2 regions of the Pinisolibacter sp. DMC100 genome follow, and region 2 is predicted to be linked to the other one. Evidence: predicted binding sites of a transcription regulator. Region 2 holds the regulator's gene; the other holds the start of a gene.
The links. The regulator LexA, encoded in region 2, represses DNA repair genes until DNA is damaged. The targets are predictions, from matches to a motif close to TGTTCNNNNTGTGTTCNG.
Positions count from the first base shown of each region.

Region 1: ruvC (crossover junction endodeoxyribonuclease RuvC) is a predicted target of LexA. The motif match lies at 4,711-4,728, and genes of this name have one in related genera.

Region 1 covers NZ_JBQUZT010000013.1:1,670-16,434, forward strand. Annotated here, with positions in the region: gene ACT541_RS20310 (AEC family transporter) at 1-651, shown strand, start outside; RNA gene ssrS (6S RNA) at 709-867, shown strand; gene ACT541_RS20320 (5-formyltetrahydrofolate cyclo-ligase) at 935-1,537, shown strand; gene ACT541_RS20325 (TIGR00282 family metallophosphoesterase) at 1,542-2,357, shown strand; gene ACT541_RS20330 (YebC/PmpR family DNA-binding transcriptional regulator) at 2,484-3,233, shown strand; gene ACT541_RS20335 (DUF5343 domain-containing protein) at 3,433-4,104, shown strand; gene ACT541_RS20340 (TIGR02391 family protein) at 4,097-4,570, shown strand; gene ruvC (crossover junction endodeoxyribonuclease RuvC) at 4,745-5,257, shown strand; gene ruvA (Holliday junction branch migration protein RuvA) at 5,268-5,888, shown strand; gene nikR (nickel-responsive transcriptional regulator NikR) at 5,895-6,299, opposite strand; gene draG (ADP-ribosyl-[dinitrogen reductase] hydrolase) at 6,417-7,313, opposite strand; gene ACT541_RS20365 (NAD(+)--dinitrogen-reductase ADP-D-ribosyltransferase) at 7,324-8,130, opposite strand; gene ACT541_RS20370 (VOC family protein) at 8,237-8,629, opposite strand; gene ACT541_RS20375 (helix-turn-helix transcriptional regulator) at 8,707-9,399, opposite strand; gene ACT541_RS20380 (hypothetical protein) at 9,425-10,060, opposite strand; gene ruvB (Holliday junction branch migration DNA helicase RuvB) at 10,263-11,300, shown strand; gene ACT541_RS20390 (ABC-F family ATP-binding cassette domain-containing protein) at 11,435-13,246, opposite strand; gene panB (3-methyl-2-oxobutanoate hydroxymethyltransferase) at 13,307-14,125, opposite strand; gene ACT541_RS20400 (hypothetical protein) at 14,184-14,765, opposite strand, start outside.
Region 2 covers NZ_JBQUZT010000002.1:380,256-395,020, forward strand. Annotated here, with positions in the region: gene ACT541_RS10660 (TetR/AcrR family transcriptional regulator) at 202-864, shown strand; gene gltA (citrate synthase) at 959-2,248, opposite strand; gene gltX (glutamate--tRNA ligase) at 2,554-3,978, opposite strand; gene ACT541_RS10675 (ComEC/Rec2 family competence protein) at 4,085-6,754, shown strand; gene lexA (transcriptional repressor LexA) at 7,007-7,735, opposite strand; gene ACT541_RS10685 (hypothetical protein) at 7,998-9,803, opposite strand; gene ACT541_RS10690 (glycosyltransferase) at 9,899-11,020, shown strand; gene ACT541_RS10695 (molybdopterin molybdotransferase MoeA) at 11,027-12,241, opposite strand; gene moaC (cyclic pyranopterin monophosphate synthase MoaC) at 12,246-12,734, opposite strand; gene trpC (indole-3-glycerol phosphate synthase TrpC) at 12,740-13,531, opposite strand; gene trpD (anthranilate phosphoribosyltransferase) at 13,540-14,553, opposite strand; gene ACT541_RS10715 (anthranilate synthase component II) at 14,576-14,765, opposite strand, start outside.

The DNA.
Region 1 (14,765 bases), on a different contig from region 2:
GCGCTCGCCGGCACGGCGGCACTCCTCGCGCTGCGGCTGAGGCTGCGCACCCATCTGCCGGCCGTGGTCTTTCCCAACATCGGCAACATGGGGCTGCCGATCTGCTTCTTCGCCTTCGGCGAACGGGGACTGACGCTGGCGACGATCTTCTTCGCCATCACCTCGGTGTTCCAGTTCACCGTCGGCCCGGCGATCGCCTCGGGCAGGCCCACGCCGGCGATGCTGCTGAAGGTGCCCTTCATCCACGCGGTGTGGATCTCGCTCCTCGTCGGCGGGCTGGGGCTGGCGATCCCGCCATGGGTCGCCAACACCGCCTCGCTCGCCGGCGGGGCGACCATCCCGCTGATGCTGCTGGCGCTCGGAGCGGCGCTCGCCCGGCTCGAGGTGGCGGCGCTGCCGCGGGCCTTCGTCGTCTCGGTGCTCCGGATCGGCATCGGCATCGCGACCGGCTTCGCCATCGCCGCCGCCTTCGGCTTCACCGGGGCGGAGCGCGGCGTGCTGGTGGTGCAGAGTTCGATGCCGAGCGCGGTCTTCAACTATCTCTTCGCGCGGATGCACGACAATTCGCCGGAGGAGGTCGCCGGCGTGGTGCTCGGCTCGACGCTGCTCTCCTATACCGCGCTGCCCTTCGTGGTGGCGGCGGTGATGTGAGCCGGCGACAGTGCCCGCACTGGCACTTCGCTGCGCCAAGCCCTATATTCGATCCCGACGAGGCTGCGCGACGCGGCAGGAGTCTGCATCCCCGGGGCCTTATCGATCCTAACGGGAGCTGTCACTGGGGAGGTCCGTGGACTTTCTCATTACGGCGCCCACCTACTTCGTAGGTTTCCCGGGATCGAATTCTCCACCGGTCGAGGTGGCTTCGTCACTCTGCCCCTTTCGTGGCGCCGGTCGCCGAACACGCGGGCACCAACCCCGCCCCGCCGGACCGTCGATGACCGCCACGCCCACAGCCCTCGCTCCCCTCAAGGACACGCTCCGCCGCGCGGCCCTCGCCCGCCGCGACGAGCTCGACGCGGCCTTCCGCATGCGTGCGGCGGAAGCATTGGCGGCCGATCCGGCGACGCCTGCGCTTCCTGCCGGGACCATCGTCGCCGGCTATTTCCCGATCCGCTCGGAGATCGATCCGCGCCCGTTGATGCGGCGGCTCGAGGCGTCCGGCGCGCATCTCGCGCTGCCGGTCGTGTTGGGCGACGGCGAGAGCCTGGTCTTCCGTCTGTGGCGGGAGGGCGAAGCGCTGGAGCGCGCCTCCTTCGGCCTGTCGGTGCCGCCGGCGAGTGCGCCGGTGGTCGATCCCGACGTGCTGCTGGTGCCGCTCGCCGCCTTCGACGGTCTCGGCCACCGCATCGGCTACGGCAAGGGCCATTACGACCGGGCGCTCGCCCGGCTCGACGCGGGCCGTCGCAGGCTGGCGATCGGTCTTGCCTTTTCGACCCAACGGGTGGACGAGGTGCCGGCGGAACCGCACGATCGGCCGCTCGATCTGATCCTCACCGAGGCCGGTGCGATCCGGCCGGCGACCACCGCTTCGGAGTGACCCCATGCGACTTCTCTTTCTCGGCGACGTGGTCGGCAAGGCCGGACGCAAGGCGGTGCTCGAGCGCCTGCCGGGTCTCGTCGACGACCTCGGGCTCGACTTCGTCGTGGTCAATGCCGAGAACGCCGCCGGCGGCTTCGGCATCACCGAGGAGATCGCGCAGGACCTGATCGACGCCGGCGCCGATGCGCTGACGCTCGGCAACCATTCCTGGGATCAGCGCGAGGCGCTGGTCTTCATCGAGCGCCAGCCGCGACTGCTGCGCCCCGCCAACTATCCCGCCGGCACGCCGGGCAAGGGGGCCAATCTCTACATCGCCAGGAACGGCGCGCGGGTGCTGGTGGTCTCGGTGATGGGGCGGATCTACATGGACCCGCTCGACGACCCCTTCGCGGTGGCCGAACGCGAGATCGCCGCCTGTCCGCTCGCCGAGCAGGCCGACGCGATCATCCTCGACGTCCATGCCGAGGCGACCTCCGAGAAGCAGGCGATGGCGCACCATTTCGACGGCCGCGTCTCCCTCGTCGTCGGCACGCACACGCATGTCCCGACGGCGGACTACCAGATCCTGCCCGGAGGCACGGCATTCCAGTCGGATGCCGGCATGTGCGGCGATTACGACAGCGTCATCGGCATGGAGAAGGACGAGCCGATCAACCGCTTCACCACCAAGATCGGCCGCGCCCGTTTCGAGCCGGCCGGCGGCGAGGCGACGGTCTGCGGCCTCTTCGTCGAGACCGACGAGCGCACGGGACTTGCGAAACGGGTCGAGCCGCTGCGTCTGGGCGGGCGATTGTCGCAGGCGATGCCGAAGGCGTGATGCGCGTATTCGGCCCGGCTGGATTTTCGCCGCGCCTCCGCCTATAAGGGCGCACTTTCCGACATTCCCGGGCGTCGGCGGTTCCCGCTCGAGCCCGCACGACCGCGATCGCGAGAGACGACGACCATGGCCGGACATTCACAGTTCAAGAACATCATGCACCGGAAGGGCAAGCAGGACAAAGTCCGCTCCAAGCTCTTCTCCAAGCTCGCCCGCGAAATCACCGTGGCGGCCAAGGACGGCGGCGGCGATCCGGGGATGAACGCCAAGCTGCGTCTCGCCATCCTCAACGCCCGCGCCGAGAACATGCCGAAGGACAACATCGAGCGCGCCATCAAGAAGGCCTCCGGCTCCGACGCCGAGACCTACGAGATGGTCCGCTACGAGGGCTATGGTCCGGGCGGCACGGCGGTCATCGTCGAGACGCTGACCGACAACCGCAACCGCACCGGCGGCAACGTCCGCGCCGCCTTCACCAAGTTCGGCGGCGCGCTGGGCGAGACCAATTCGGTGTCGTTCTCGTTCGACCGGATCGGCGAGATCACCTATCCGGCCTCCGCCGGCAGCGCCGACGCGGTGCTCGAGGCCGCCATCGAGGCGGGTGCCGACGACGTCGTCTCCGACGAGGAGAGCCACGTCATCGTCACCACCTTCGAGGGCCTCTCGGAAGTCTCCAAGGCGCTCGAGGCGACGCTCGGTCAGGCGGAGTCGATCAAGCCCAACTGGCGGCCGCAGAACACCGTTCCGGTCGACGAGGAGAAGGCGACGACGCTGATGAAGCTCATCGGCCAGCTCGAAGACGACGACGACGTGCAGAACGTCTACACCAACTTCGACATCTCCGAAGAAGTGATGGCCAAGCTCGCCGCGATGTGAGCAGGCGGAGCGCGGACGATCTCGGCGGGCGCCGGAGGGAGACCTCCGGCGCCCGTTTTTGTCGACGCGCGTTGACCATCCGCATCATCTACAAGATTATTTCTCCTATACAACCGGTTATTGCAAATGCGCTCAATGTGTGCTGACTTTAAGCCAATTGGCGTGTGATTCCGTCTCTCTTTCAATCGAGGGCAAGAAAGTGCCAACACATCCATATATTTCTGGCCCGGGCAGCGTCGAACAGATGATTGGTCATCTCAGGCGTAACTTCCCATCTGTTGTGACATCCGATACCGTCAAGAAATTCGGGCTCGCACCAAATAATGAAAGCTATGTAATTAATGCTCTTCAGTTTATTGGTGTAATTGATGGGGAATGCAAACGGACGGAAAGCGGTCATGATGTTTTCTTGTTGGGTGAGGATGCCTTTACGTCGGCATTTGAAGGCTTAGTGCGGTCTGCTTATCGCGATTTATTTGATCTGCGTGGCGAAGATGTGTGGAGTTTGAGTCGAAAGGAGCTTACGACGTACTTCAGAACAACAGATAAGACGAGCGAGATTATTGGAGGGCGTCAGGCTGGTCTGTTTCAGGCGTTCGCGTCCATGGCCGGTCATTCTGCTTCGAATGGTTCAAGCGCTCCTGCTCCTGCTAAGTCTCCAAGTCGGCCTAAAGCGGCGAAGTCAAAGCAAGGTTCTGTGAAGGTCCAGGATGTTCCTCCTGTTTATGATGTTAATGATACCGGGGGTGGTGATATTCGCAAAAATATGGCGCTAACGGTTCGTGTTGAAGTCAACCTTCCGGCGAACGGCTCGCAGGAGGTATATGATGCTATATTTAAAAGTATTCGCGCGAACTTACTAGATGGGTGATGATTTTAAGAAATTCGAGCGCATTGTTCGTCTTGCTGGGCGTTTTTGTCTTGCTGACGACGGATTGATCGCGTCTTCTCACCCATTCGACGAGAGGAACATACATTCCGAAATTGGCAGGGTGTCTCGTAAATTGTTCGACAATGGACACTACGCGCAAGCTACATTTGAAGCGTTTAAGCTCCTTGAGAGCGAGGTAAAAATGCTATCGCAGCTTCATTCTTCTGGTTCATCTCTTATGATGTCTGCTTTTTCCGAGACTAATCCCAAAATTAAATTGACAAATTTGGGTACGCAGAGTGAAATAGACGAGCAACTCGGATATAAATTTATATTTTCCGGCGTTATTTCGGCTATTAGAAATCCTCGTGGCCATGAAATCGTTCTTGATACGATAGATGGATGTCTGGATCATTTGTCTATCGCGTCTGTTCTTATGCGACGGCTGGAGGCAAGAGGTGTTTAAATGTGATGTGCTAGATAGATATAGCGCGACTTAATTATCGTGTTTAGTATTTTTATTTTCTTTTATATTTTGTCATTCTGTGTTGATGTCGGCGCCGGCAATCAGGATCTGTCGCCGCCTCTCTCCCGCCTCCCCCTTTGCGAAACGAACCGAGAACATGCTAGCGTCGCGGGCATGACATCGACCGTTCGAATCATCGGCATCGATCCCGGCCTCCAGCGCACCGGCTGGGGGGTGATCGACGTCGCGGGAAACCGCCTCTCCTTCGTCGCCTGCGGCACCATCACCTCGACCGCCAAGGACGAGTTGGCCGGACGCCTCGTGGAGCTGCACGACGGGCTCGCCGCGGTCGTCGCCGACCATGCGCCCGACGAGGCGGCGGTGGAGCACACGTTCGTCAACACCAACCCGACCTCGACGCTGAAGCTCGGTCAGGCGCGCGGCGTGGCGCTGCTGGTGCCGGCCAAGGCGGGGCTGTCGGTCGCCGAATATCAGCCGAACGCCGTCAAGAAGGCGATCGTCGGGGCGGGGCATGCCGACAAGGAGCAGGTCCAGCACATGGTCAGGATCCTGCTGCCCAAGGCGGTGTGGAAGGGGGCGGACGCGGCCGACGCGCTCGCCATCGCCATCTGCCACGCCCACCATCGCCAGACGCTGACGCGCGCCCTGCGGATCGCCGGGGCCTGAGGAGAGATCGATGATCGGCAAGCTCAAGGGCATCGTCGACGAATACGGCGACGACTTCGTCATCCTCGACGTCAACGGCGTCGGCTACGTCTGCTTCTGCTCGAGCCGCACGCTGCAGAACCTGCCCTCGCCGGGCGAGGCGGCGGTGCTGTCGATCGAGACGATCGTGCGCGAGGACATGATCCGCCTCTACGGCTTCGCCGATCTCGAGGAACGCGAATGGTTCCGCATCCTGACGACGGTGCAGGGCGTCGGCACCAAGGTGGCGCTGGCGATCTTGTCGGTGCTCAGGACGAGCGAACTCGCCTCGGCCATCGCGCTGAAGGACGTCACCGCGCTCTGCCGCGCCTCGGGCGTCGGCAAGAAGCTCGCCGAGCGCATCTGTCAGGAGCTGAAGGACAAGACGCCGGGCTTCGCCTCGGTCGATCCGGGCCTCGTCGCGCTCGCCGGCGGCATCGCCGAGAAGACGGCGCCGAAGCCGCTCGCCGATGCAGTCTCCGCCCTGGTCAATCTCGGCTATCCGCAGATCCGGGCGAGTGCCGCGGTGGCGGCCGCTGCCCGCAGCGCCGGCGAGGACGCCACGACCGAGACGCTGATCCGCCTGGGGCTCAAGGAACTGGCGCTGGCGTGAGGGGCCTCAGGTCGGCGCCGGGATGACCACCAGTTCACCGTTCCGCACACCGCGTTCGGCGCGGATCGCCTCGGCGAAGGCGCGGACGGCGGCGACGTCGCCGGAGAGCGCGGCGATCTCCAGGATCTCGCCGCCGGGCAGCGGTTGCTGCAGGCGGGTGGCGCGGACGTCGGTGCGGTCGCGATAGGCGGCGGCGAGCCGCTTGGCGAGTTCGCGGGTCTCGGGATCGAAGACGAAGGTCAGCGAGGCGACGCAGTCACGGCTCTCGCCGACCACCTCGATGCCGCGGGCGAGCCCGGCGCGCGACAGGTCGCGCACCGCTTCCGAGCGATTGGAATAGCCGCGGGTGACCATGAAACGGTCGATCTCGCCCATCAGGTCGTCGTCGAAGGTCAGGGTCACGCGCTGCACGTCGGATCTCCGCTGGCGGACGGGGCGACTCGGCCCGTCGGTCGGGCGCATGGTGGCGCCGAACGGTGGTTTCGTCGATGGCTGGCGACCGTCACGTCGACGCGGGCGACGCTCTCGTCACGGCGCGGCGGCGGAGAGCGCCAGCAGGGCCGGCACCACGGTCGCGATCTCGGCGCGGGCGCCGGCTTCCAGCGCCTTCAGCCAACGTTTCGGGATGGTGCTCGTGCCCCAACGCGCACCCGCCAGCATGCCGGCGATGGCGCCGGTGGTGTCGGCATCGTCGCCGCGGTTGACGGTGGCGACGATGCACGCCTCGAACGACGCGGCGGTGAAGAAGGCGGCGAGCGCCGTCTTCATCGTGTCGACGATGTAGGCGGTCGCCGGCCCGTGGTAGCCGGTGAAGGCGAAGTTGGGGAAGGCCGCGACGAGCGCATCGGCGCGGGCGCGGGCGGCGGCGACGTCGCCGGTCGCGACCAGGATCCGCACCATGTCGATCAGCGCCAGCGTGGCGGCGTCGGAGAGCGGGTGGTTGTGGGTGGTGTGGGCCTGGGCGATGCCCCAGGCGGCGGCGCGGCTCGCGTCTTCGAGATTGGCGAGCGCCACCGGCAGGCAGCGCATGGCGGCGCCGTTGCCGGCGTCACCCTCGGCGAAGGGGCCCTCGACGGTGCCGGCGGTGATGTAGCGGCGGATGCCGCGCCGGCAGGTGTTGCCGACGTCCGGCGGCTTGGAGCGCAGCCAGGCGGCGAATTCCTCGCAGACGTCGATGGCGTCGAAGCCGCCGCGCCGGGTGAGCGAGCGGGCGAGGCAGAGCGACATCTGGGTGTCGTCGGTGACGGCGCCGGCCTTCAGCTTCAGCCAGCCGCCGCCGACGATGTCGCGGTGGACGCCGTACTCCGCCGCGATCTCGCGCGCCGTCATGAACTCGACCGTGGCGCCGAGCGCATCGCCGATCGCGAGCCCGAGGAAGGCGGCATGGGCGCGGTCGGCGATCTCGGGGGAGAGCTGCGTGGTCATGGGGCGATCCTCACCACGAGGTCTCGACGGGATAATCCCCGCCGATCACCAGCCATTCGCCTTCGCCCTTCAACGGGTGGTCGGCGATCAGGCCGGAGAAGAACAGGACCTTCTGCAGCGGCACGCGAGCGGTCAGGATGGTGTCGCCGAAGCAGCCGGCGGTGTCGCGATCGGCGGAGAAGGAGACGAGCGCGTTCATGCGGACGACCGCATGGCGCTTGTCGAGCCGCTGCAGCGCGACGTGTTCGCCGAAGTCGTTGACGCCGCGGTGGAGCGTCAGGTGGCTGACGCCCGGCGCGACGAAACGATGGAGCGCCCACTGGCAGAACTCGTAGAGCAAGTCGAGCTGCGTCATGATCGAGTTCGAATGGAAGCGGCTCGACATCTTCTCCTCGACATAGGTCGTCCAGCGACCGGTGCCGATGCGGGTGATCGGGCCCTTGTGCCAGGTCGGGAAGATGCCGAAACGGCTCTCGACCCAGCCCTTCAGCACGGCGCCCTCGGGCCCGTTGGAATCGAAGCCCCAGCCGGCGACGAGGCGCAGCCAGGAGGAGAGATAGCGTTTCGGCCCACTCTCGGCCCCCTCGCGCTGCTCGCGATCGATGGCGAACATCGCCCGCATGTAGGCGGAGAAGGCGCGGCCGGCCTCCTCGAGGTCCTCGGCGAGGTCGAGCATCTCGAACAGCGGACGGTTCATCTCGACGACGCCGGCGACATGCACCGGGCGCGGCGCCTCGACGAAGGCGACGGTGCCGAGATAGTCCGTCGGCAGACCGACGAGATTGGTGGAATGTCCGATCGTCCGGTCCGTGTTCATTCGCCCCCCTGATGGCCACAGGAGAGCACGGCCGATGACGCGGCGCCAGATCGGGGATGTTGCGATGCGGCGTTTCCCGCCGCATCGCTCGGTCGAAGGATCGGTGTCAGTCCACCGATGGATGGAAGACGCGGATGCGATGGCCGTCGGGGTCGAGGGCGGTGAAGGTGCGGCCGAAGTCCATGGCGGTCGGCGCCTGCGCGATCGTCAGTCCGCGCGCGGCCCAGTCGGCATGCGTGGCGTCGACCGCGTCGTCGGAGGCGACCCTGACGGCGATCTCGCCGCCGCCGCCGAGGTGGGAGGCCGCGGGCCGGGCGCCGTCGGCGCGCCACAGGCCGAGCGCCAGACCGCCGGCGAGCGGCAGCATGGCGAAGGTGTCGGAGATGTCGATCGTCTCGCGGCCGAGGAGGTCGCACCAGAAGGCGGCGGAGCGGCGGACGTCGGAGACGTAGAGGATCAGCAGGCCGGGGGTGATGGTGGTCTCGGTTTCGGTCGTCATGGTGTCACCTCGTGTTGGAAAGGACGAGCCACCATGCGACGGGCTGCCGACAGTTTCCGTCAGCAGTCTGCACTTCCTCATTTTGGTGAGCCGATGCCTTCGGCACGGCGCCATTCGGCGACGAGGGTGCGGCGGCGGCGCGGCGGACGCGCCTCCTCGATCGTCGCCGTCACCATGCGGTCGACACGGAAATGGCGGAAGGCGCCGCGCGTCTCGCACCAGGCGGCGAGCACCCGCGTCTCCTCCATGAAGCCGAGGGCGACCGGCCAGACGACGCGGCGGGTCTCGCGGCCCTCGGCGTCGCGGTAGACGAGGGCGAGTTTCCTCTCTTCGCGCAGGGCGCGGCGCAGCTCGGCGAGGTCGACGACTTCCGGCGGATGCGCGCGTTTGGTGGGGACGAGCAGCGTCGGCTCGTCGAGCGCGGCGCGGCGGTCGGCCGGCAGGACGGCGGCGATCTTGGCGATGGCGTCGCGGGCGGCCAGCGCGAGGCGCGCGTCGGTCTGGGCGGCGACCCAGCGCGAGCCGAGCATCAAGGCCTCGATCTCCTCGTCGCGGAACATCAGCGGCGGCAGCAGGAAGCCGGAGCGCAGCAGGTAGCCGACGCCGGCCTCGCCCTCGATGTCGGCGCCCTCGCCGACGAGCGTCGCCACGTCGCGATAGACGGTGCGCAGCGACACGCCGAGTTCGGCCGCCAGTTCCGCCCCCGTCACCGGGGTGCGGCGACGACGCAGCGCCTGGACGAGGGCGAGGAGGCGGGCGGCGCGCGACATGGGTGGGCTCACGCCGTCCGGTCGATCACTCGACCGGCCAGCCGAAGGCGATGGAATCGACGATCGGCTTGGCGGCCTTCATCTTCGGATCGTTGGAGGCGAATTCGCGATCGCCGGCAACCGCGCTCGCCGCCTTGTCGGGAACGCCCGCCGGCAGGGCGAAACGCACCGAGACGATGCAGCCGCCCGGCGCCGGCTTGTCGAGCTCGCCGCCCTTCCAGTCGGTGACCGAGCCGCCGTAGTCCCAGTCGAAGCCGGAGAGCGCGAAGGGCTTGCCGTTGAGCTTCTCGACCTCGGCGATCGTGAGACCGGGGCGGACGCCGTTCTGGGCGCCGACCTTGTTGTCGTGGGCCGGGCGCACCGAGGAGAGCTTCTCGCGCTTCTTGTCGTCGGCCCAGAAGAACTCGAGCCGCTTCTTGGCGTCCTTGGGATAGAGGACGGTGGCGCCGATCTTCTCGCCCTCGGCGCCGTCGACCTGCTTCCAGACGACGTTGTCCTTGCCGAAGGCGGCGACGAGCTTGGCATGGGACGTGTCCGCGCCGAGCGGGCCGGTGCAGGAGAGGACCGGCGCGGCGGCTTCCTGAGCGGCGGCGGGTGCGGCGAGGGCGAGGATCGAGGCGAGGGCGGAAGCCGGGGCGGAAAGCCGGGCAAAGAGGGGCATCGTCGCGTCTCCTTGGGGATGCGTTCGGGCGATCCTACACCGGAACGGCGATGCGGGAGGGGGCGAATCCGTCGCGGCGGTGGAAAGTTCCGCGTCGGCGCGCCGAGGGCGGGGGCAGGGCGCGCGCCTCTCGCGTTCTCGCTTCGTCCCGCCGACGCCCCGTGCTAGGGATGCGCGCGACGGCCTGCGGACGGACGATTCGATGACGACACCCAAGCGACTGATATCGGGCGAGAAGCGCGAGGAGGACCTCGACGCGACGCTTCGGCCGCAGGCGCTCGGCGACTTCGTCGGCCAGCAGGCGGCGCGCGAGAACCTCTCGGTCTTCATCGAGGCCGCCAAGCATCGCCGCGATGCGCTCGACCACGTGCTCTTCGTCGGCCCGCCCGGCCTCGGCAAGACGACGCTCGCCCAGATCGTGGCGCGCGAACTCGGCGTCAACTTCCGTTCGACCTCGGGACCGGTGATCGCCAAGGCGGGCGATCTCGCGGCCCTTCTCACCAATCTCGAGGAACGCGACGTCCTCTTCATCGACGAGATCCATCGGCTCAATCCGGCGGTGGAAGAAATCCTCTATCCGGCGATGGAGGACTATCAGCTCGATCTCATCATCGGCGAGGGACCGGCGGCGCGTTCGGTGAAGATCGATCTGGCGAAGTTCACGCTGGTCGCCGCCACCACGCGCCTCGGCCTGCTGACGACGCCGCTGCGCGATCGTTTCGGCATCCCGATCCGGCTGAACTTCTACACGGTCGCCGAACTCGAATACATCGTGAAGCGCGGCGCACGGCTGATGGGCCTCGCCATGACGGAAGAGGGCGCCAACGAGATCGCGCGGCGCTCGCGCGGTACGCCGCGCATCGCCGGCCGCCTGCTGCGCCGGGTGCGCGACTTCGCCATCGTCGCCGGCAAGGACGCGATCGATCGCGAGATCGCCGATCGGGCGCTGTTGCGGCTCGAGGTCGACCGCGCCGGGCTCGATCAGCTCGACCGGCGCTATCTCGACGTCATCGCGGTGTCCTTCGGCGGCGGGCCGGTCGGCATCGAAACGATCGCGGCGGCGCTCTCAGAGCCGCGCGACGCGATCGAGGAGATCGTCGAGCCCTATCTGATCCAGCAGGGTTTCGTGCAGCGCACGCCGCGCGGCCGCATGCTGACGCAGGCCGCCTTCCGCCACATCGGCATGGAGCCGCCGACGGGCCGGCCGGAGCAACTGGGGCTCGGGCTCGACGAGGAGTGACGCCGAATTCCCGGCGTCTCTGCACGTCCACCACCTCTGTTCGGCTTCACCCTGAGGTGCCCGGCTTTGCCGAGCACCTCAGGATGAAGGGTCTCTGCGAGACGGTCGAACTGCAGAGTCTCGCGCCCGCGCCCTCAGCCCTCGATCTCCTCGCGGAGCATCTCCAGCGCCAGCCACTCGTCCTCGGCCGCCGACAGCGCCGTCTGCGTCTCGTCGACCGCCTTCGACACCTTGTCGAAACGGGCGGGGTCGCGGGCGTAGAGGTCGGGGTCGGCCATCAGGCCATGGAGCTCGCCGAGCTTCTTCTGCAGCGCCTCGATCTTTCCCGGCAGGGTCTCGAGCGCGTGCTTCTCCTTGAAGGAGAGCCGCCGCTTCTTCGCCGGTTCCTCGGCCCGCGGCGTCTCCGCCTTGGGCGCGCGCACCGGGGCTTCGGCCTTCTCGACGCGGCGGGCGGCGACGCCGGCGCCGCGCTGGGCGACCATGTCGGAATAGCCGCCGGCATATTCGACCCAGCGCCCGTCGCCTTCCGCCATCACCACGGAGGAGCAGACGCGATCGAGGAAGTCGCGGTCGTGGCTGACGACGATGACGGTGCCGGGGTGATCGCCGAGCATCTCCTCGAGCAGGTCCAGCGTCTCGAGGTCGAGATCGTTGGTCGGCTCGTCGAGCACCATCAGGTTCGCCGTCCGCGCCAGCGCGCGCGCCAGCATCAGGCGGCCGCGCTCGCCGCCCGACAGGACCGACACCGGCGTGTTGGCCTGATCGGGCGAGAACAGGAAGTCCTTCATGTAGCCGATGACGTGGCGCATCTCGCCACCGACCGAGACGTGGTCGCCGCGGCCGCCGGTCAGCGTCTCGCGGAGGCTCGCGGTCGGGTCGAGGGCCTCGCGCTTCTGGTCGAGCGTCACCATCTCGACGTTGGCGCCGATCCGCACCGAGCCCGCGTCGGGCGCGAGGCGTCCGGTTAGGAGCCCCAGCAGCGTCGACTTTCCGGCGCCGTTGGCACCGACGACGCCGATCCGGTCGCCGCGGGCGATGCGCATCGAGAAGTCGGCGACGATCGGCCGGTCATAGCTCTTGGCGATGCCCTTGGCCTCGATCACCAGCTTGCCGGACTGTTCGGCCTCGGCGAGCGCCATCTTGACCTCGCCCTGCACCCGCCGCTCGGTCTTGCGCCGCTCGCGCAGGGCGCCGAGATCGGCGAGGCGGCGCTGGTTGCGCTTGCGCCGGGCGGTGACGCCGTAGCGCAGCCAGTCGAGTTCCATCGCGATCTTGCGGTCGAGCTTGTGGCGCGCCGCCTCTTCCTGCTCCAGCAGGTCGTCGCGCCAGGCCTCGAAGTCGTGGAAGCCGCGATCCATCCGCCGCGTCCGGCCGCGGTCGAGCCAGACGGTCGCCCGCGACAGGTTCTCGAGGAAGCGCCGGTCGTGCGAGATCAGGACGAGCGCCGAGCGCATCGTCTTCAACTCGGCTTCGAGCCATTCGATCGCCGGCAGGTCGAGATGGTTGGTCGGCTCGTCGAGGAGCAGCACGTCGGGTTCGGGTGCGAGCACGCGGGCGAGCGCGGCGCGGCGGATCTCGCCGCCCGACAGCGTCTTCGGATCCTCGTCGCCGGTCAGGCCGAGGTCTTCCAGCAGCAGGCGGGCGCGGTGGCCGTCGTCGCCCGGTCCGAGGCCGGCCTCGACATAGGCGAGCGTGGTGGCGAAGCCCGAGAGATCCGGCTCCTGCGGCAGATAGCGGATGGTGACGCCGCCCTGCACGACGCGTTCGCCGCCGTCGGCCTGGAGGATGTCGGCGGCGACCTTGAGCAGGGTCGACTTGCCCGAGCCGTTGCGCCCGACGAGACAGATGCGTTCGCCCTCGTGCACCATCAGTTCGGCGCCCTCGAGCAGAGGGGCGCCGCCGAAGGTCAGCGTGACGTCGCGAAGCGTGAGAAGAGGTGCGGCCATGGCGTCCGATTAGCCGATCGTCGGCCCGAACGCCACGTCGATTCGTCGTCGGTGCGCGTTTCACGCACCCGGCGTGACGTGTTCCGGTCCGGGGAAGCGGCGCTCGCGCACCTCGTCGCCGTAGGTCTTGGCGGCGGCACGGATCACCGGGGCGAGTTCGGCATAGCGCTTCACGAACTTCGGGGTGAAGTCGGAGAAGACGCCGAGCAGGTCGTCGATCACCAGCACCTGACCGTCGCAGGCGACCGAGGCGCCGATGCCGATGGTGGGGATGGCGATCGCCTCGGTGATGCTGCGGGCGAGCGGCTCGACCGTGCCCTCGACCACCACGGCGAAGGCGCCGGCCTCGGCGACGGCGACGGCATCGGCGAAGATCTTCGCCGCCTCTTCCGGGTTGCGGCCCTGGGTGCGGAAGCCGCCGAAGGCGTTGACCGCCTGGGGCGTCAGGCCGACATGGGCCATCACCGGCACGCCGCGTTCGACGAGGAAGCGGATGGTCGGCGCCATCTCGGTGCCGCCCTCGAGCTTGACCGCCTGGGCGCCGGTCTCGGCGAGCACGCGGGCCGAGGCGCGGAAGGCCTGTTCCGGGCTCTCCTGATAGGCGCCGAAGGGCAGGTCGACGACGACCATGGCGCGCTTCGAGCCGCGCACCACGGCGGCGCCGTGGGCGATCATCATGTCGAGCGTGACGGCGAGCGTCGACGGCAGGCCGTAGACGACCATGCCGAGCGAATCGCCGACGAGCAGGAAGTCGACCTCGTCGTCGAGCATCTGTGCCATCGGCGCGGTGTAGGCGGTGAGCGAGACGATCGGCGTCTTGCCCTTGGCGTTGCGGATGTCGCGGACGGTGCGGCGCCGGACTTCTGCGTGGGTGCTCATGATGGACTCGCGGTTCGGGCCTCGACGGACGGGGCCACAGGAATGCCGATCGATCGGATCAGTTGGCCTGGCCCCAGGCGGCGAAGGCGTCGGCGAAGGCGGCGTCGCCCGCGCCGGACTTCTCGAGCGTCAGGATGCCGCGTCGGCCGTTGTCGTAGAGGATCGGGATGTCGATCCAGCCACGCTCCTTGATGAGCTTGAAGTTCCGCTCGCGATCGGTCTCCGCCGAGCCCAGCGCGATCCAGAAGAAGTTGTCGGCGACCTTGGCCGACGCCGCGATCAGCGGATCGCCGCGCGACTGTTCGGTCGCCTTCATGATCATGCCCGGCACGCCGGTGACGGCCTTGCCGTCGAAGTCGGGCGGCAGCTGGAACTTGATCTCGACGAGATGGCTCGCCGGGAAGGACGTGTCGGCGTTGGGGCGCATCGACAGGTTCACGACCATCTTGCGGTCGGGAATCTCGGCGCGCACCCGAAGCAGCACGGCGTCGCGGCCGGCGGTCGGGTCGGGCACCACCTGCCACACCACCTTGCCGGGCGAGATGATCGCCTGGGCGCCGGCCTTGCCCTCCTCGTAGAGGATGGCCTTCTGGGCGACCAGCGGCACCGCCTGCTTCGGCACGGCACCGTCGCCGGTTCG
Region 2 (14,765 bases):
GTCGGTCGCACGAGGTCGGCCGCACGGGTCGGCGGTGCCGATGCGTGTCCCGCGTGGCCAGCCTCGCGGGTGCGCCCCGGGCCGGCGGTGTCGTCCGAGGTGCGGTACCGAGTCGGCCGCCTCGAAGGGTTCCGAGGTGCCGCCTCGCGCGCGTCCGACGCGGGCCGTGCGGGCACGGCAGAGGCGAGGGGGGAACGAGCGATGACGGTCAAGGAGAAGGGCGGCGGGGCGCGGAGCGAGGCGGGCGGCGTCCGCCGCGGCGTCCATCACGGCGATCTCGAGAACGCGCTGGTGACCGCCGCCTCGGCGATGATCGCGGCACGCGCCTCGACCGACGTGTCGCTGCGCGAGGTGGCCGAGGCGGTCGGCGTCAGCCATACCGCCGCCTACCGCCACTTCGCCGCCAAGTCGGATCTCTTCGCGGCGATCGCCGAACGCGCCTTCGCCCGGCTCGACGACGAGATCGCCCGTGCCGCCGCGCGGGCCGGCGGCGGTGCGGCTGCGCTCGTCGCGGCGGGGCGGGCCTATCTCGCCTTCGCCGAGCGCAATCCCGGTGCCTACCGGGTGATGTTCATGCCCGAGCTCTGCGATCGTGACCGCCATCCCGGCCTCGGCGCGGCGATGAGTGCCGCCTTCGAGACGCTGCGGCGGCTGGTGGAGGCGGGGCAGGCGGCGGGCGAGATCGTCGCCGTCCCGTCGGCCGAGATCGTCGCCTCGACGCTGTGGGCCGCCCAGCACGGCCATGCGGCGCTGCTGATCGACGGGCTGATCCGCGAGGGTGGTGGACGCGGGCCGGGCGCGCCGCGGGCCGACCGCGGCGTCCTGGTCGAGCTTCTCGTCGGGGCGGTGACGGTTCGACGTTGAGGGGTCGTCGGCGCGGGACGCGGTGTCGACCCGGCAACGAAAAAGGGCGCCCACGAGGGCGCCCTTTCGATTTCGTTCCGGTCGATCGATCCGATCAACGCTTCTCGATGTCGACGTAGTCGCGCATCGGGGCGCCGGTGTAGAGCTGACGCGGACGGCCGATCTTCTGATGCGGGTCCTCGATCATTTCCTTCCACTGCGCGATCCAGCCGACGGTGCGGGCGAGCGCGAACAGCACGGTGAACATCGAGGTCGGGAAGCCCATCGCCTTCAGCGTGATGCCCGAATAGAAGTCGATGTTCGGGTAGAGCTTCTTCTCGATGAAGTACTCGTCGTGCAGCGCGATCTTCTCGAGCTCGACGGCGACGTCCAGCAGCGGATCGTCCTTGATGCCGAGCGCGGCGAGGACCTCGTGACAGGTCTTCTGCATGATCTTGGCGCGCGGGTCGTAGTTCTTGTAGACCCGGTGGCCGAAGCCCATCAGACGGAACGGATCGTTCTTGTCCTTGGCGCGGCGGACGTATTCCGGGATGCGATCGACGGTGCCGATCTCCTGGAGCATCTGCAGCGCCGCCTCGTTGGCGCCGCCGTGCGCCGGGCCCCACAGGCAGGCGATGCCGGCCGCGATGCAGGCGAAGGGATTGGCGCCCGACGAACCGGCGAGACGAACCGTCGAGGTCGACGCGTTCTGCTCGTGGTCGGCGTGCAGGATGAAGATGTGGTCGAGGGCCTTGGCGAGGACCGGATTGACCTTGTACTCCTCGCACGGGATCGAGAAGCACATCTTCAGGAAGTTGGACGTGTAGTCGAGCGAGTTGTCCGGGTACACGAAGGGCTGGCCGATCGAGTACTTGTAGGCCATCGCCGCGATGGTCGGCATCTTGGAGATCATGCGGATCGACGCGACCATGCGCTGGTGCGGATCGGCGATGTCCAAGCTGTCGTGATAGAAGGCCGCCAGCGCGCCGACGGTGCCGACCATCACCGACATCGGGTGGGCGTCACGACGGTAGCCGGTGAAGAACTTCATCATCTGTTCGTGCACCATCGTGTGACGGTAGACACGGCCCTGGAAGTCGGCGAACTGGGTCTTGGTCGGCAGATCGCCGTAGAGCAGCAGGTAGCAGGTCTCGAGGAACGAGCCCTTCTCGGCCAGCTGGTCGATCGGGTAGCCGCGGTGCAGCAGCACGCCGGCGTCGCCGTCGATGTAGGTGATCTTCGATTCGCACGAGGCGGTCGAGGTGAAGCCCGGGTCGTAGGTGAAGGCACCCGTCTGGCCGTAGAGCTTGGTGATGTCGATGACGTCGGGACCGATCGTTCCGGACTTGACCGGGAACGTTACGGACTTTTCGCCCAAGTTGAGAGTGGCGGACTTGTCGCTCATGCAGTTACCCCCGAACGCGGAAGATCACCCAGTGGCACGTGACTTTCCAACCGATTCGAAGGAACCGGACGGAAAGGCGAGACGATTTGTCTCGGTCCGTGCGTCCGGGTAGGAGGCGTAGCCCATTCCTCTCGGGTCGACAAGCACTTCCTACGGATGAGGCGGTGCAGAAACAGCTCAAAGAAGTATCATGTCAACCCCTTGCAGGGGCGAGAGAAGTCTGTTCTCGCACATGCGAAGGCCGCGCCGTCGGACGGCGCGGCCTCGCGATTTCGTCATCGGCGGGAGCCCTCCGCGACCGGGCCTCAGGCGGCGAGCCGATCGCGCAGACGGGCGATGGTCTCGTCGCGTCCGAGCACCGCCAGGACGTCGAAGATGCCCGGCGAGGTGGTGCGTCCGGTCAGCGCGGCGCGCAGCGGCTGGGCCGCCTTGCCGAGCTTGAGGCCGGCCTCCTCGGCATGGGCGCGCACGACCGCCTCGGTGACCTCGGCCGACCATTCGGCGACCGCCTCGAGACGCGGCACCAGCGCGGCGATCACCGCGAGGCCCGCCTCGTCGAGGAGGGCGGCGGCCTTCTCCTCCATCGGCAACGGCCGGGCGGCATGGATGAAGCGGCAGCCGTCGAGGAGTTCCACCAGCGTCTTGGCGCGCTCCTTCAGGCCCGGCAGGGCCATGCGGATCTTGGCCTCGAGGGCGTCGTCGAGCTTGTCGAGCAGGGCGCGGCCGTCCTCGGTGTGGGGCAGGAAGGCGCGGAACGCCGCCCACAGGTCATCGTCGCTCGTCTGGCGCATGTAGACGCCGTTGAGGTTCTCGAGCTTGGCGAAGTCGAAGCGCGCGGCGCCCTTGTTGATGTCCGACACCTCGAACCAGCCGACGGCGTCTTCCATCGAGAAGATCTCGTCGTCGCCGTGGGACCAGCCGAGGCGGGCGAGATAGTTCTTCAGCGCTTCCGGCAGGTAGCCCATGGCGCGATAGGCATCGACGCCGAGGGCGCCGTGGCGCTTGGAGAGCTTGGCGCCGTCCGCACCGTGGATCAGCGGGATGTGGGCGAAGGCCGGAACGGTCCAGCCCATGGCGCGATAGATCTGGCTCTGGCGCGCGGCATTGGTCAGATGATCGTCGCCGCGGATGACGTGGGTGACGCCCATGTCGTGGTCGTCGACCACCACGGCCAGCATGTAGGTCGGCGTGCCGTCCGAGCGCAGCAGGATGAAGTCGTCGAGCACGTCGTTGCGGAAGGTGACCTTGCCCTGGACGAGGTCGTCGACCACCGTCTCGCCCTCCTGCGGCATCTTCAGACGGATGACGTAAGGAGCACCGGCCGGCGCCTCGGAAGGATCGCGATCGCGCCAGCGGCCGTCGTAGCGCGGCGGGCGGCCTTCCTTCATCGCGGTCTCGCGCATCTCCTCGAGCTCGGCCTGGGTCGCCCAGCACTTGTAGGCGCCGCCCTTGGCGAGCAGCTCGAGCGCCACCTCGGCGTGACGGTTCGCGCGGACGAACTGGAAGATCGGTTCGCCCTCGCCCTCGAGGCCCAGCCAGCGCAGACCGTCGAGGATCGCGTCGATGGCGGCGTCGGTCGAGCGTTCCCGGTCGGTGTCCTCGATGCGCAGCAGCATCCGGCCGCCGGTGTGGCGGGCCCAGAGCCAGTTGAACAGCGCCGTACGGGCACCGCCGATGTGGAGGTAGCCGGTGGGGGAGGGAGCGAAGCGGGTGACGACGGTCTCGACCATGGTGGGGTCCGATCGGGAGAAAAAGGGGGATGCCCGCGGCGGCGATGGCGGCAGACGCGGGATCGTGTAGCATGTCGGGACGGCAAAGCGAACCGGAACCTCGTGCATGTCGGTCGACGCAGCCCCGCGGCGCCTCGGCGCGCCCCGCGTGCTCGATCGCGCGGACGACGACCGGCGGTTCGCTCCGCCGCCGGGCGGCGGACGGCGGCTTCGCTTCGAGGAGGCGCTGCGTCGCCTCGTCGACGGGGCGGAGGACGATCTCGCCCGTGGTGCCGCGCCGCCGCTTCTCGCGGCCTGTTTCGCCGGCGGCATCGCGCTGTGGTTCACCCTGCCGGCGGAGCCGTCGGCGCTCGCGCTCGCGCTCCTCTTCCTCGTCGTCGCCGGATCGGCGGCCGTCTCGCGGCGGCGCGGCGGGCGGGCGATCGGTCGCGTCGTCTTCGCCGCGGTGATCGCCGGCGGGCTCGTCGCCGCCTTCGGTTCGTGGCGCGCGGCGGCACCCCGGCTCGATCACGAGCGCACCGTCGCCGTCGCCGGCCGCGTCGTCGATCTGGATGCCACCGCCAAGGGCGGTACGCGGCTGACCGTCGACGTCGGACGCATGGAGGGCGGCGGGCTTTCTCCCGCGACGACGCCGGCGCGCGTCACCGCGACGCTCGCCGCCGGCCGCGAGGCGCCGGGCATGGGCGAGGCCGTCACCTTCAAGGCGCGGCTGAAGCCGCCGGACGGGCCGGTGCTGCCGGGCGGCTACGACTTCGCCCGGCGGGCGTGGTTCGAGGGGCGCGGGGCGGGCGGTTACGTCCTCGGGCGGACTCATCCGGGCGAGACGGCGGCGCCGGGCCTCGTCGATCGCCTCGTCGCGCCGATCGGCGATCTGCGCCACCGGGTCGCCGAACGCGTCCGCGCCGGGCTTCCCGGCGGCGCCGGCGCGATCGCCGCGGCGATCATGGTGGGCGAGCAGCGGGCGATCCCGGAGAGCGTCGGCGAGCCGCTGCGCGCCTCCGGTCTCACCCACATCGTGTCGATCTCCGGCCTGCACATGAGCCTCGTCGCCGGCGGCGTGATGATCGTGCTGCGCATGCTCATGGCGCTGTCGCCGCGGCTGGCGCTCGACCATCCGATCCGCAAATGGGCGGCGGCGGCGGCCTTCGTCGCGGCGACCTTCTACCTGTTGATGTCGGGCATGCAGGTGGCGGCGCTGCGCTCGCACATCATGGTGTCGATCGCGCTGCTCGCGGTGATCGTCGATCGGCCGGCGATCACCATGCACACGGTGGCGGTGGCGGCGGTCGGCATCCTCGTCTTCGACCCGGAAGCGGCGATGGAGCCGAGCTTCCAGATGTCGTTCCTGGCGGTGATCGCGCTGGTCGCCTCGTGGGACCTGTGGCAGATCCGCGTCGCGGCGCGGCCGCCGCGGCCGGAGGTGCGCGGACCGATCGTCCATGCGCTGGTCTCCGCCTGGCACCATGCCGAGGGCCTCGCCTTTTCCTCGCTGATCGCCGGGCTCGCGACCGCGCCGGTGATCGCCGGCATCTTCTATCGCGGCGCGCCCTATTCGATCCTCGCCAACATGGTGGTGCTGCCGGTCGTCGGCATGGCCGTGATGCCGGCCGCCGTCGTGGCCTTTCTCGCCATGCCCTTCGGGCTCGAGGCGCTGCCGCTGTGGGTGATGGGGCTCGGGATCGACTGGATGGTGGCGGTCGGGCGCTGGACCTCGGCGCTACCGGGCGGCGGCGGTCTCCTCGGCGCACCGCACTGGGCGGCGATGCCGCTCGGCGTCGCGGCGGTGCTGTGGCTGTCGCTGTGGCGCTCGCGGATCCGCCTCGTCGGCCTGGTGCCGGGCGTGCTGTCGATCGTCCTCCTCGGCTTCGGCCCGCGGCCCGACGTGATGATCGGCCGCCACGGCTCGCCGGTCGCGGTGCGCGGCGACGACGGGCGGCTGCACGTGCTGGCGACGAAGGACGACGCCTTCGACACGGCGATCTGGCTCGCCGCCGATGCCGATCCGCGCGACCCGCGAGCGCCCGGCATCGCCGACGGCTGGCGCTGCGACGCGATCGGCTGCGCCTTCGTCCGGGGCGGCGAAGGCGCGGTCGGGACCGGCGCGAGAGACGTGGAGTCGAGTGCGGAGACGTCGGTCGAAGGGCTCGCCGACGGGCGAAGTGAGGGCGCGCGCGGCTCGGCAGGCGGGCCTTCGTCCGATCGGGGGCGGCCGCCTCTGCGGGTCGTGGTGGTGCGCCATCCGCGCGGCTTCGTCGAGGACTGCGGCCGCGCCGACATCGTGATCTCGGCGCTCGCCGCCCCGCCGGGCTGCGCCGCGACGAGCCTGGTGCTCGACCGCGTCGCCCGGGCGAAGACCGGCGCGGTGACGATCGACGTGGCGGCGGTGCCGGTGCCCGACGGTGTCGAGTCGGACGGCACGCGGGCAGTCGAGGCGCTCGGGCGCGGGGCGAACCGGAAAGATGCGTCGCCGTCGGCCGGTGCGGTCGACCCGACGCAGGACGATGCGGCGTCCGCACCCGAGGACGGGGACCGATCGCGACCGGCAGGGCCTGCCGAGGTCACGGTCGGCGAAACGAAGCCGACGAAGAAACGTCTCACCTTCTCCGTGACGCCGAGCCTGCCGGCGTCGCCGCGGGCATGGACGCCACGAGACCCGAACGCCGTCCATGCGCTCGCCGAGGTGACGGCCGATCCGCCGGACGGCGGCGCATCCGCCGCGCCGGCGCCGGCCGAGGCGGACCTCTCCGATTCCACGGCGGTCGGCGCCGATCCCTAGACGGTCTCATGGAGCCCGAGCGCCCGGGAGGCCGGGAGGCCGATGGAAACCGCGCGAGCCTCGACCAACGATGCGGGACCGCCGCGAGCCAGCGACGCGCACGACGACTGGTGAGCCCGTTCATGGATCGGCAGAGCGACACACCTCCGCAGCCCGAGAACGATGCGTCGCCTGCTCCCGGGCCGGATCCGTCTACCGTCGGCCACCCCGAGCGCACGACGCGTCCACGCGCGGGGTGGCCGACGCGCGTCGTCAGTAGCGGCGGATGAGGCCGACGAGGCGGCCCTGCACCTTCACCCGGTCGGGGCCGAAGATGCGGGTCTCGTAGGCCGGGTTGGCGGCTTCGAGGGCGATCGAGGCACCGCGCTTGCGCAGGCGCTTCAGCGTCGCCTCCTCCTCGTCGACGAGGGCGACGACGATGTCGCCGGAATCGGCGTTGTCGCCGCGTTTGATCAGCACCGTGTCGCCGTCGAGGATGCCGGCATCGATCATCGAATCGCCGCGGACCTCGAGGGCGTAGTGTTCGCCGCCGCCCAGCAGGTCGAAGGGCACCGGAATGGCGTGGGTATAGGTCTGGATCGCCGAGATCGGCGTGCCGGCGGCGATGCGGCCCATGACCGGGATCGACACGACCTCCGCCGTCTCCTCACCGGCGGGACCCGGCATCGCGGTCGGCCGCGGCTTGCCGAGCGTGCCCTGGATCACCGAGGGCGAGAAGCCCTTCGAGCCCGGCGCGCGGGCGGGGCTGGCGAGGCCCGGCGCCACCGAATCCGGCAGGCGCACCACCTCGAGCGCCCGCGCCCGGTTGGGCAGGCGGCGGATGAAGCCGCGTTCCTCGAGCGCGGTGATCAGGCGGTGGATGCCCGACTTGGAGCGAAGGTCGAGCGCGTCCTTCATCTCGTCGAAGGAGGGGGGAACGCCGTCCTCCTTCAGACGTTCGTGGATGAACATCAGAAGTTCGAACTGTTTGCGCGTCAGCATGACCCCGTTCCCTCGCCAGCCGGCGCGACGCGATCGGCGTCCGCCCCGGCATGTTCCATCCCCGCGGACCCCGAAGAAGCCCCGCACTCGAACGTACCCGTCCGCACCATGCACTCCCACCGGCCTCTTCGGCCGGTCAGGCAGGCGACTCGCGATGGGTACAAATCACGAACTCACGCTACGCGTTCTGCGGATGTTCCGCAAGGGGGAAGCGTGAACGGCGCCGTTTCGCGCCGTGGAACGGCGTTTCGGCGCACGTCCCTCACCGCAGCTTCAGCAGCTTCCATCTGCCCGCGACGGGAATCGGCTCGAGCCACGGCGGCATGATGCCGTGGCGCAATGCTTGCGCAAGGCCCGCGGGGGCGCGGGCGGCGTAGCGTTCGAAGTCGGCCTGGCCGGGGCAGTAGGCGACGTGGGTGACGGCTCGCCGGGCGAGCACGGCGCGGGCCTCGTCGGGGGGCGAGAGCCAGGCGGCGAGGGCGTCGGCGTTGCCCTGCGTGTTGCGGTGATAGGGCGCGGCGAGGACGGCGTGGCGGGTCAGGCCCAGCACGTGGCCGCCGGTGTCGATCGTCGTCAGGGCGAGACCGGGCGGGGCGGCGCGGTCGAGGGCGGCGAGTTCGGCCGTGTCGAGACAGGCGAGGCCGGCGAGATCGGCAGGCGCGAGCGCGGGGCTCGCGGGCAGGACGACCACCCAGAAGAGCGACAGGAAGGGCAGGGCCGCCGGCAGGAGAGCGAGGCGCCAGCGCGGCGCGTCGAAGCGGGCGAGGTGGCGGCCGAGCGCGGCCAGCGCCCAGCCGGCGGCGGCGAGCGCCGGGGCGGAGGTCGAGGTCGCGGCGCGCACCTGCCACACCGTCGCGGCGAGGCCGACGGCGACGACGCCGGCGAGCGCCAGCCAGCGGACGCGGGCGACGCCGGTCTCGCGGGCAGCCGCGACGAGGGCGACGACGAGCGAGACGGCGATCGGCGCCACGGCGGCGCCGGCGGCGGCGGGATCGAGGGCGGCGAGACGGCGGAGCGACAGCGCCTCGGGCACGTCGGCGAGCCAGAAGTCGACGACGAGGCGGGGAACACCGGCGAGCGGGTCGGCGAGGCACTGCGGGAAGACGGCGACGAGGAGCCCCGCCAGCGCCGCGCCGAGGACGGCGAGGCCGATCCAGCGAGCGGGTGCGCCGAGCCGCGGGGCGAGGGTGCCCGCTACCGCGAGGCCGACGCCACCGAAGATCGCCAGTGTCAGCTGCACGGTCGAGAAGGCGTCGCAGACGGGACCGGCGGCCGGGTCGGCGAAGAGCCCCCAGGTGAGCGCGCAGGCCGCGGCGAGGCCCCCGCCGTAGAGCGCGGCGGCGCGGCCCTGGGCCGGGCTCGCGGTGGCGGCGAGGGCGTAGGCGGCGGAGATCGCCACGAGGAAGGGCAGGTTCTCGATGCTGATCGCCAACGACAGAGCCGCGGCGATGCCGGTTCCGACGGCGACGCGGGCGCGGGCCGGATCGAGCGAGACGACCAGCGCGAGGGTCGCTGCGACGAGGAGCGCGATCTGGGCGTCGTGATGGTCGACGCGGCCGAGGCGTGCCTGGGCGACGAAGGCGGTGAGCGGCGACAGGATACCGACCGCGAGACCGGCGCCCGGCCCGCCGAGACGGCGGGCGAGGGCGACGAGGAGGACCAGCGTCGCCGTGAAGATCAGCGCCGGCAGGACGAGACGCGTCGCCATCTCGGCGTCGGCGCGCGAGAGAAAGGCCGAGAACAGGCGGATCAGGCCGGCGATCGGCAGATCGACGACGCGGGTCCAGTGCATGCGCACGCCGTCGAGCGGGTTCATGCGGGTCTCGACGAGATCGCCCCAGGCCTTGCCGTCCATCCACTCGCGCACCTGCAGCATGCGCATGGCGTCGTCGGAATCGCCGAAGTCGCGGGATGCCCACAGGCCGTGGATCGCCGGCACCTGAAACAGCGCCCAGAGCGCGAGACCGGCGAGGAGCGCGACCGGCCAGGAGACGAGCGCCGCTTCGATCCGCGCGGCTGCGGGCGAGGCGGGCGTCGCGGTCGGGAGGGGGCGGGGCGCGTCGGTCAAGGCGTCGTCCGTGGCGGGGGCATCGTGGCGGGGCGCGGCGGCGGGCCCGTGGATTCATCACCCCTCAACCATTAGGAGCGAATGTTTGACGGACCATGAAGTCTCGTTCGGACGCCGCGATGCCGCTCGCCCAACCCCATGCCTTTGCTCCGGAACCCGCCGCGCGGATGCTGGCGCGTCCGTGCGAGCCGCTCTCCGACGAGGCGCTCGTCGCGGCCCTCGGCGACAGCGGTCGGCATCTCGCGGCGGCGTTGGCGGCGCGCGAGGCTCCGGAGCGTCACGAGGACGTGCCGGCCGAGGGGCCGCGCGTCGCGGTGCTGCTGCCGTGTTTCGACGAGGCCGCCTCGATCGCTCGCGTCGTGGCGGACTTCCGCGCGGCGTTGCCGGCGGCCCGCATCTGCGTCTTCGACAACGGCTCGACCGACGGCACGGCGGAAATCGCCCGGGCCGCGGGTGCCGAGGTCTTCCTCGAGCGGCGGCGCGGCAAGGGGGCGGTCGTGCGGCGGATGTTCGCCGACATCGACGCCGACGTCTATCTGATGGCCGACGGCGACGGCACCTACGATGCCGCCTCGGCGCCGAAGCTGGTCGCGGCGATCGCGGAGGAGCGCGTCGACATGGCGATCGGCACCCGCGCCGACGTGCGGCGCGAGGCGCATCGGCCGGGTCACGCCTTCGGCAATGCGGTCTTCAATCGGCTCTATGCCGGGTTCTTCGGTTCGGACTACCGCGACATCTTCTCGGGCTACCGCGCTTTCTCGCGGCGCTTCGTGAAGAGCTTTCCGGCGCTCTCCGACGGGTTCGAGATCGAGACCGAGATGAGCGTCCATGCCGGGCAGATGATGCTGCCGGTCGTCGAGATCGAGACGCCCTACGGGCGGAGGCAGGAGGGGTCTGCCTCGAAACTGTCGAGCCTGCGCGACGGCTGGCGGATCCTGAGGACCTTCGCCTATCTCCTCAAGGAGACGCGGCCGGCGGCCTTCTTCGGCCTGCCGGCGTTTGTGCTGACTATCGCGGCGCTGGTGCTCGCGGTGCCGCTCTTCGTCACCTTCGCCGAGACCGGCCTCGTGCCACGGCTGCCGACGGCGGTGCTCTGCGTCGGGATGATCCTGCTCGCGGGACTTTCCGCCACCTGCGGCATCGTGCTCGACAGCCTCGCCCGCTCGCGCGCCGAGCACAAGCGGATGCTCTATCTGGCGGTCGCCAACGGCCGCTGAGCGCCCTCAGACGTGACGCAGACGGATGATCTCGACCGGTTCGCCGGCCTCGACCGCGCGGGCGTGGATCGGCCGCACGATGAGTGCGTCGGCATCGGCGAAGCGCGACAGCAGCGAGGAATCCTGACTGTCGAGCGGCATTGCCACCAGCCGGCCCTCGGCGTCGTGACGAAGGGCTGCGCGCAGGTGGTCGGCGCGTTCGTCGTTGGCGGGCATGGCGCGACCGGCGATCGCGGTCTCGCGGGCGAGACCGGCGGGGCCGCGACCGGCCAGCGCCGCGACCAGCGGCGCGACGAAGCGCAGGCCGCAGACCAGCGAGGCGGCGGGATTGCCGGGCAGACCGAGGACGCGGATCGGTCCGCGGCGGCCGAACATCAGCGGCTTGCCGGGGCGCATCGCCAGCTTCCAGAAGTCGAAGGCGACGCCTTCGGCCTCGAGCGCACGGTGGACCAGGTCGTGATCGCCCATCGAGGCGCCGCCGAGGGTGACGAGCACGTCGATCTCGGCGGCGAAGGCGCCGGCGATGGCGGCGCGGGTGGCGGCGAGATCGTCGCGGACGATGCCGAGATCGACCACCATGCCGCCGGCGTCCTCGACGAGTGCCGCGATGCCGTAGCCGTTGGAGGCGACGATCTGGTCGGGGCCGGGCACGGTGCCGGGCGGCACCAGTTCGTCGCCGGTCGCAAGGATCGCCACACGCGTGCGGCGGCGGACCGGCACCTCGGCATGGTTCGCCGAGGCGACGAGGCCGAGATTGGTCCAGTCGAGCCGGGTGCCGGCCGCGAGGATCGGCTGGCCTTCGCGGAAGTCGATGCCGGCGGCGCGGACGTGGCGGCCGGGGGCGGCGGCGTCGGCGAAGACGACGTGATCGCCGTCGCGCGTCGCGTGCTCCTGCATGACGACGGTGTCGGCGCCCTCCGGCATCGGCGCGCCGGTGAAGATGCGGATCGCCTCGCCGGCGCGGAGCGGTCGGTCGTGGGCATGGCCGGCGGCGGCTTCGCCGACGATGGCCAGGCGGGCGCCCGGGGTGGTCGCGTCGCGCGCGGCGAGCGCCCAGCCGTCCATCGCGGCGGCGGTGAAGGGCGGCTGCGTGCGGCGCGCCGTGAGATCTTCGGCGAGAACCCGGCCGTTGGCGGCGGCGAGCGCGACGCGTTCGACCGAGACGGGCGAAACGTCGGACAGGAGGCGCGTCAGCGCGTCGTCGACCGGGGTCAGGGCCATGGGATCACTCAGCCTTCCATTCGCCGGACTTGCCGCCGGACTTCTCGAGCAGGCGGACGCCGCCGATCACCATGCCGCGGTCGACCGCCTTGGCCATGTCGTAGACCGTCAGCGCCGCGACCGAGGCCGCCGTCAGCGCCTCCATCTCGACGCCGGTCTGTCCCTTGACGCGGGCGAGCGTGGTGATCCGGATCCCCGGCAGGCTCTCGTCGGGGACGAGGTCGACGGTGACCTTGGTCAGCAGCAGCGGATGGCAGAGCGGGATCAGCTCGTGCGTCTTCTTCGCCGCCATGATGCCGGCGATGCGGGCGACCGCCAGCACGTCGCCCTTCTTGGCGTTGCCGGAGAGGATCAGCGCCAGCGTCTCGGGCTTCATCGTCACGGTCGCCTCGGCCACCGCCGTGCGGGTCGTCTCGGCCTTGTCGCCGACGTCGACCATGTGGGCCGCACCGGTCTCGTCGACATGGGTGAGGCGGGAGCCGGTCGCGGTCATGGGGTTCACCTTGCAAGCAGTTCGCGGGTCGCAGCGGTCACGTCGGCCTTGCGCATCAGGCTCTCGCCGACCAGGAAGGTCGAGATGCCGACGGCCTCGAGCCGGGCACAGTCGGCGGAGGTGAAGATGCCGCTCTCGCCGACCAGCAGGCGGTCGTCGGGAACGAGCTTCGCCAGCCGTTCGGAGGTCTCGAGCGAGACCTCGAAGGTCTTGAGATTGCGGTTGTTGACGCCGAGCATCGGCGAGGCGAGCCGCAGCGCGCGCTCGGTCTCTTCCTCGTCGTGGACCTCGACCAGCACGTCCATGCCGAGTTCGAAGGCCGCGTCCTCGATGGCCTTCGCCTCGTCGTCGGTGAGCGAGGCCATGATGATCAGGATGCAGTCGGCGCCCCAGGCGCGGGCTTCCAGCACCTGATAGGGCTCGAACAGGAAGTCCTTCCTGAGCGCCGGCAGCGACACGGCGGCACGTGCGGCGGTCAGATACTCGGGTGCACCCTGGAACGACGGCGTGTCGGTCAGGACCGAGAGGCAGGCGGCGCCACCGGCCTCGTAGGCGCGGGCGAGTTCCGGCGGATCGAAGTCCGGGCGGATCAGACCCTTGGAGGGGCTCGCCTTCTTGATCTCGGCGATGAGGCCGCGCCTGCCTTCGGCCTTCTCGGCGCGCAGCGCGGCGAGGAAGCCGCGCGGGGCGTCGACGTCGGCGATGCGGGCACGCAGCTCGGCTTCCGAGACGCGCGCCTTGGCGGCGGCGATCTCCTCGCGCTTGTAGAGCTCGATCTTCTTCAGGATGTCGGCCATCGTCCGCCTCAGGCGTTGGAGGCGATGACGAGGGCATCGAGACGCGCCCGCGCCGAGCCGTCGTCGATCGCCTTCGCGGCGCGGGTCACGCCTTCGGCGAGGGTCGCGACCTTGCCGGCCACCACCAGCGCCGCGCCGGTGTTCATCAGCACGATGTCGCGATAGGCACCCGGCGCGCCGTCGAGCATGGCGCGCAGCGCCGCCGCATTGTGGGCACCGTCGCCGCCCTTGAGGGCTTCGGCGGGGTGACGCGGCAGGCCGACGGCCTCCGGCGAGACCACGAAGGTGGTGATCTTGCCGGCCTTCAGCTCGGCGACATGGGTCTCGCCGGTCACGGTGATCTCGTCGAGCCCGTCGGAGCCGTGGACGATCCAGGCGGCTTCCGAGCCCAGCGCCGCGAGCGAGTGGGCGATCGGCTCGATCCAGGCGCGGGCGAAGACGCCGGTCATCTGCCGCTTGACGCCGGCCGGGTTCGACAGCGGTCCGAGCAGGTTGAAGGCGGTGCGGGTGCCGAGTTCGACGCGGGCCGGGCCGACGTGCTTCATCGCCGCGTGGTGCGACGGCGCGAACATGAAGCCGACGCCGGTGTCGCGGACGCAGCGGGCGATGTCGGCGGGGGCGAGGTCGATCTTGATGCCGAGGCCGATCAGCACGTCGGCGGCGCCGGACTTCGACGACAGCGCGCGGTTGCCGTGCTTGGCGACCGGCACGCCGCAGGCGGCGGTGACGAAGGCGGAGGCGGTCGAGACGTTCCACGAGCCGGAGCCGTCGCCGCCGGTGCCGACGATGTCGATGGCGTCGGCGGGGGCGTCGACCCGCAGCATCTTCTCGCGCATCACCTCGACGGCGCCGGTGATTTCGTCGACCGTCTCGCCGCGCACGCGCAGCGCCATCAGGAAGCCGCCGATCTGGGCGGGCGTCGCTTCGCCGGACATCATCACGTCGAAGGCGGTGCGGGCCTCGGCACGGGTGAGGCTGGCGCCGGTCGCCACCTTGGCGATGAGGGCCTTCAGATCGGTCATGGGACTACGGGCTCCGGACGGTTCAGGCGGCGCGGCGGTCGCGGGTGCGATCGTTGAAGTCGCGGGCGATCTCGAGGAAGTTGCGGACGAGCTTGGTGCCGTTCTCCGAGGCGATCGACTCGGGGTGGAACTGGACGCCGTGGACCGGGTGCTCGACGTGCATCAGGCCCATGATCAGCCCGTCGTCCGACGAGGCGACGGGCGCGAGGCAC